DNA from 2 places in the Cytobacillus sp. FSL K6-0129 genome. Region 1 is predicted to be linked to the other one. Evidence: a T-box and tRNA genes for the amino acid it is inferred to sense, from the RefSeq annotation. Region 1 holds a T-box; the other holds one or more tRNA genes.

What was found. The T-box of region 1 lies ahead of argS (arginine--tRNA ligase). A T-box ahead of a tRNA ligase gene usually reads a tRNA of that ligase, here a tRNA-Arg.
Region 2: it encodes a tRNA-Arg, which carries the amino acid that the T-box ahead of argS (arginine--tRNA ligase) is inferred to sense. The anticodon was not compared.

The regions. Positions count from the first base shown of each region.
Region 1 is NZ_JBBOXM010000001.1:3,482,958-3,486,359, forward strand. Features, by position in the region: gene argS (arginine--tRNA ligase) at 1-1,405, opposite strand, end outside; T-box leader at 1,462-1,679, opposite strand; gene MHI57_RS17545 (FtsW/RodA/SpoVE family cell cycle protein) at 1,725-2,912, opposite strand; gene mgtE (magnesium transporter) at 3,071-3,402, opposite strand, start outside.
Region 2 is NZ_JBBOXM010000001.1:3,113,182-3,116,583, forward strand. Features, by position in the region: rRNA gene MHI57_RS15450 (23S ribosomal RNA) at 1-611, shown strand, start outside; rRNA gene rrf (5S ribosomal RNA) at 842-958, shown strand; tRNA gene MHI57_RS15460 (tRNA-Val) at 968-1,043, shown strand; tRNA gene MHI57_RS15465 (tRNA-Thr) at 1,061-1,136, shown strand; tRNA gene MHI57_RS15470 (tRNA-Lys) at 1,144-1,219, shown strand; tRNA gene MHI57_RS15475 (tRNA-Leu) at 1,229-1,313, shown strand; tRNA gene MHI57_RS15480 (tRNA-Gly) at 1,332-1,406, shown strand; tRNA gene MHI57_RS15485 (tRNA-Leu) at 1,413-1,501, shown strand; tRNA gene MHI57_RS15490 (tRNA-Arg) at 1,511-1,587, shown strand; tRNA gene MHI57_RS15495 (tRNA-Pro) at 1,592-1,668, shown strand; tRNA gene MHI57_RS15500 (tRNA-Ala) at 1,686-1,761, shown strand; rRNA gene MHI57_RS15505 (16S ribosomal RNA) at 1,945-3,402, shown strand, end outside.

The sequences.
Region 1 (3,402 bases):
AAGTCTGTTGCTGACTTTTGTGTAAAATAGATTGCGCTCTAGCTTGGGTATACTGTACATACGGACCGGTTTCCCCTTCGAATGTTAACATGTCTTCTAAAGAAAATTCTATTTGTTTCATTCGTTCGTTCTTTAAATCATGGAAAATGATTGCTCCTACACCAACAGCTTTAGCTACCTCATCTTTGTTCTTTAGATGAGGATTTTTTTGTTCAATATTCTCTGAAGCTAATTGTATGGCATCTTGTAATACTTCCTCTAATAATATGACACGACCTTTTCTTGTCGACATCTTCTTACCTTCTTGTAAATACAACCCAAATGGGATGTGATGGATATGTGTCGCCCAGGAATGCCCCATTTTAGATAATACGGCTTTGACTTGTTGGAAGTGGATGGACTGCTCTGGACCAACGATATAGAGAGCCTCATCAAATTGGTATGTTTGTTTACGATAAATGGCTGCCGTAATATCGCGTGTAGCATAAAGAGTCGCTCCATCTGATTTCTTAATTAAGCAAGGAGGTAGATTTTCATCTGATAAGGGTACGATTTCTGCTCCATCAGAGGTAGATAGCAAGTCAGATTGTTGCAGTGTATCGACAACCGCGTTCATTTGATTGTTATAAAAGGCCTCCCCATAATTAGAGTCAAAAGAGACACCGAGCAGTTGATAGGTTTTCTCGAATTCTTTTAAAGATTCGTCTCTAAACCAAGACCAAAGTTGCTTTGCCTCCGCATCATCAAGTTCAAGTTTTCTGAACCAAGCTCTTGCTTCTTCATGCAAGTGGGGATGTTCCTCAGCTTTCTGGTGAAATTTTACGTATAATTGGAGTAATTCCTTAATTGGCTCCTTTTTAATTAAAGCTTCACTTCCCCAATGCTTATAGGCGGTAATGAGTTTGCCAAATTGTGTGCCCCAGTCGCCTAAATGATTAATCTTAACTGTATCATATCCATGCTTTTCTGCTATAAGTGCAAGGGAATGACCAATGACTGTCGAACGTAGATGCCCCATTGAGAATGGTTTGGCGATATTTGGGCTAGAGTAGTCTAATACGATTGTCTTACCTTTACCGCTTCCTGATTGTCCGTAATTCTCTCCTTGATGTAGTACGGCTTGAATAATGAGTTGACTGATTGCTTTTTTATTAAAAAATATATTTACATATGGCCCAACTGCTTCAACATGATCTATCCATTCATGAGTTAGCTTTCCTGTTAAGTCTTTTGCTAATAGATTTGGGTTTTCTTTATAAATCTTTGCTAGTGCAAAACATGGGAAAGAGAGATCGCCATGTTCGGATGTTTTAGGCGTTTCTAACAAGCGACGAATCTCACCTTCACTTAAGGCGTTATCTATTGCAACTTGAATACATGAACTGATTGTCTTTTTCAAATCTATCACCTTTTTCACCTCCAAAAATATAGGAAAACATAAAAAAGCCCGTCTCTCATAATTTGAGAGACGAGCCTTAAACCCGCGGTACCACTCTAATTGTTCGTGACGAACCCCTTTACTACTTGCCTGTAACGGGGCGAACAACCGACATGACCTACTTGGATTCTGCCATGCTTCTATCGAAGTGCGCTTCAATGTGGCTTTTCTTGCAGGCTCTCACCATCCCTGCTTCGCTTTAGAATTCACCTACATCTACTCTCTTCGTCACTGAATTTCCGTTTGATTTTCCATTATTATACGCTAGATTTTTAAAAAAGCAACCTTAAGATGCACGATAATATTTAGAGCTGTCTTGGAACATATAACTCTTCTGGTGAAATCTAATGCTAAAAATAAGCCCCATAGCCATCATATTTCCGATTAAGGAGCTACCCCCATAACTAATGAAAGGAAGAGGAATACCTGTAATCGGTAATACTTGAATGGTCATCCCGATATTTTGAAATACATGGAACGTTATATAACTAATAACGCCAACGCAGACATAAGTATTAAATGGGTCATTGACTGATAAGGCAATTTTCGTTAAGTGGAAAATAAGTATAAAATATAAGCATATCACGACACTTGCACCAATAAAGCCGTATTCTTCGCCAATGACACTGAAAATAAAGTCTGTGTGAACATCGGGGATATAAACTTGTCTCTCATAAAAACCTTTACCACCCAATTCTCCCGAGCCGATAGCATGAAGAGAATTGTACAGTTGTAAGCCAGCTCCTTGTTTATGTGTATACGGATCTAACCAAGCATAAATTCGCATCAATTGGTAGTTATCCACTGATAGATACTTTAATAATGTTTCAGGAGCCCAAATAATGTAATAGATGATGGTTCCACCTACAGCTGCAACTGTTCCGTAAACAGGGAGGATAATTTTCCAAGTAATACCAGACACAAGTAGAATCCCCGTGAAAATAGCGATAATAACGAGCGCCGTACCCAAATCTTCTAAAATGATTAGTCCTAGCGGAACACAAGTAACGAGCCCAAGCTTAATAAACAGTATAAGGTCATTTTTTACCGTTTTCATGGTGTATTTTGCATAATGATCTACAATTACTTTACTTAGTGCGAGGATAAGAAATATTTTAAAGAACTCGGATGGCTGCAAAGAAGGTCCTGGTAGACCGTTGTACCAGAGCTTAGCTCCTTTTACTTCATAGGCAAGGGACTCTGGTGCGATAAAAAGTCCTGCTTGAAGTATTGTGCCGATACCGAATAAGATCCAGGTCATTCGCTTTATCTGATCAGAATCAAAGTACATAATGGCGGCGATCACAATCATACCTACACTATAAAAGATTATTTGTTGTAGCACGAAGTTATCTGGATACTGTGCTGTTGTTTGGCCGCTATAAATAGCAGTGCAACTAATGATGCAGAACAAAAATAATATCAGGGCTAATGTCCAATCAAAGCGATCATTCTTTTTTTGTATACGATCCATATATAAACACCTATCTTTATTTTATACATTCAGGTAATGCTACGAACAGAAAAAAACCATTAGGGATCTTCTGCAAAGGAATATGTTTAAACGTATATATAGACGTACCGAATTGAGAAAGAGTTTCCTTATTTACAATATAAAATAAAAAAGTAATGTTAAGTTAAGTAGGAAATAAACATTGTGGCAATACCAAAATACGTAACAAGTGAGAAAATGTCATTTAATGTTGTAATAAGAGGCCCGGAAGCTATGGCTGGGTCTATCCCGAATTTGTATAATAGTAAAGGAATAGTTGCTCCCGAAAGTGTCCCGATAATTAAAGTAAGAAGTAGGGAAACTCCGACAACTAAGCCTAAATAAATATTTCCTTGCCAAAAAAATGCAATCAGTGCGATTAAAATACCACAAGTGACACCAATAATCACGCCTACCCCTAATTCCCTAAGGATCAGTTTCGTAACCACTTTTTTATTTAAATCATTGGATA
Region 2 (3,402 bases), 370 kb from region 1:
GGTTCCCTCAGAATGGTTGGAAATCATTCGTAGAGTGTAAAGGCACAAGGGAGCTTGACTGCGAGACCTACAAGTCGAGCAGGGACGAAAGTCGGGCTTAGTGATCCGGTGGTTCCGCATGGAAGGGCCATCGCTCAACGGATAAAAGCTACCCCGGGGATAACAGGCTTATCTCCCCCAAGAGTCCACATCGACGGGGAGGTTTGGCACCTCGATGTCGGCTCATCGCATCCTGGGGCTGTAGTCGGTCCCAAGGGTTGGGCTGTTCGCCCATTAAAGCGGTACGCGAGCTGGGTTCAGAACGTCGTGAGACAGTTCGGTCCCTATCCGTCGTGGGCGCAGGAAATTTGAGAGGAGCTGTCCTTAGTACGAGAGGACCGGGATGGACGCACCGCTGGTGTACCAGTTGTCTTGCCAAAGGCATCGCTGGGTAGCTATGTGCGGAAGGGATAAGTGCTGAAAGCATCTAAGCATGAAGCCCCCCTCGAGATGAGATTTCCCATAGCGCAAGCTAGTAAGATCCCTGAAAGATGATCAGGTTGATAGGTTAGAGGTGGAAGTGTGGCGACACATGTAGCTGACTAATACTAATCGATCGAGGACTTAACCAATTCGAAATGCGGAGGCGCCTTGCCCAGGTGCGACAAGCATAAGACGAATTTGACAGGAGGTTGTTCTTTAACCTCATGACAAATTTGGCTTATGACCTCGAGCACCTAGGCGCCGCAGCTAGACAGCACTACGTAAGTAGTCGCGTCAGCAACGCATAGGCGATTACTCAATAAATATCTTCTTCAACATTACCTAGTTTTGAGGGAACGATTCCCTTACAATTTCATAGTCCGGTGGCGATAGCGAGAAGGTCACACCCGTTCCCATACCGAACACGGAAGTTAAGCTTCTCAGCGCCGATGGTAGTTAGGGGCTGTCCCCTTGTGAGAGTAGGACGTTGCCGGGCATACATATTGGAGGATTAGCTCAGCTGGGAGAGCATCTGCCTTACAAGCAGAGGGTCGGCGGTTCGATCCCGTCATCCTCCACCATTTTTTTGTGTTTATTTGCCGGCCTAGCTCAATTGGTAGAGCAACTGACTTGTAATCAGTAGGTTGGGGGTTCAAGTCCTCTGGCCGGCACCACTTGTACGAGCCATTAGCTCAGTTGGTAGAGCATCTGACTTTTAATCAGAGGGTCGAAGGTTCGAGTCCTTCATGGCTCACCATTTATATATGCGGGTGTGGCGGAATTGGCAGACGCACCAGACTTAGGATCTGGCGCCGCAAGGCGTGGGGGTTCGACTCCCTTCACCCGCACCATTTTTATTTTGAATATTTGCGGAAGTAGTTCAGTGGTAGAACATCACCTTGCCAAGGTGAGGGTCGCGGGTTCGAATCCCGTCTTCCGCTCCAATAAGTGCCGGGGTGGCGGAACTGGCAGACGCACAGGACTTAAAATCCTGCGGTAGGTGACTACCGTACCGGTTCGATTCCGGTCCTCGGCACCACTTATTGATGCGCCCGTAGCTCAATTGGATAGAGCGTTTGACTACGGATCAAAAGGTTAGGGGTTCGACTCCTCTCGGGCGCGCCATAAACGGGAAGTAGCTCAGCTTGGTAGAGCACTTGGTTTGGGACCAAGGGGTCGCAGGTTCGAATCCTGTCTTCCCGACCATTTTTATTACTCTTTTTGGGGCCTTAGCTCAGCTGGGAGAGCGCCTGCTTTGCACGCAGGAGGTCAGCGGTTCGATCCCGCTAGGCTCCACCAAAAACATTTTAAAAAAGTTATTGACATAACAAGTTAAGATGTTGTATGATTATAAAGTCGCTTCTGAAGCGAATGAGATTGTTCTTTGAAAACTGAACGAACGTAAAACGTCAAGCGTAATTCTAAAAAAGCTGATTTATCAGCAACAAAGCACCATAGGTGCAAATGAGCTAATCAAACACTTTATTGGAGAGTTTGATCCTGGCTCAGGACGAACGCTGGCGGCGTGCCTAATACATGCAAGTCGAGCGAATCTGAGGGAGCTTGCTCCCAAAGATTAGCGGCGGACGGGTGAGTAACACGTGGGCAACCTGCCTGTAAGACTGGGATAACTCCGGGAAACCGGGGCTAATACCGGATAATATCTATTTATACATATAATTAGATTGAAAGATGGTTCTGCTATCACTTACAGATGGGCCCGCGGCGCATTAGCTAGTTGGTGAGGTAACGGCTCACCAAGGCGACGATGCGTAGCCGACCTGAGAGGGTGATCGGCCACACTGGGACTGAGACACGGCCCAGACTCCTACGGGAGGCAGCAGTAGGGAATCTTCCGCAATGGACGAAAGTCTGACGGAGCAACGCCGCGTGAGTGATGAAGGTTTTCGGATCGTAAAACTCTGTTGTTAGGGAAGAACAAGTATCGGAGTAACTGCCGGTACCTTGACGGTACCTAACCAGAAAGCCACGGCTAACTACGTGCCAGCAGCCGCGGTAATACGTAGGTGGCAAGCGTTGTCCGGAATTATTGGGCGTAAAGCGCGCGCAGGCGGTTCCTTAAGTCTGATGTGAAAGCCCACGGCTCAACCGTGGAGGGTCATTGGAAACTGGGGAACTTGAGTGCAGAAGAGGAAAGTGGAATTCCAAGTGTAGCGGTGAAATGCGTAGAGATTTGGAGGAACACCAGTGGCGAAGGCGACTTTCTGGTCTGTAACTGACGCTGAGGCGCGAAAGCGTGGGGAGCAAACAGGATTAGATACCCTGGTAGTCCACGCCGTAAACGATGAGTGCTAAGTGTTAGAGGGTTTCCGCCCTTTAGTGCTGCAGCAAACGCATTAAGCACTCCGCCTGGGGAGTACGACCGCAAGGTTGAAACTCAAAGGAATTGACGGGGGCCCGCACAAGCGGTGGAGCATGTGGTTTAATTCGAAGCAACGCGAAGAACCTTACCAGGTCTTGACATCCTCTGACAATCCTAGAGATAGGACTTTCCCCTTCGGGGGACAGAGTGACAGGTGGTGCATGGTTGTCGTCAGCTCGTGTCGTGAGATGTTGGGTTAAGTCCCGCAACGAGCGCAACCCTTGATCTTAGTTGCCAGCATTTAGTTGGGCACTCTAAGGTGACTGCCGGTGACAAACCGGAGGAAGGTGGGGATGACGTCAAATCATCATGCCCCTTATGACCTGGGCTACACACGTGCTACAATGGATGGTACAAAGGGCTGCAAGACCGCGAGGTTTAGCCAATCCCATAAAACCATTCTCAGTTCGGATTGTAGGCTGCAACTCGCCTACATGAAGCCGGAATCGCTAGTAATCGCGGATCAGCATGCCGCGGTGAATACGTTCCCGGGCCTTGTACACACCGCCCGTCACACCACGAGAGTTTGTAACACCCGAAGTCGGTGGGGTAACCTT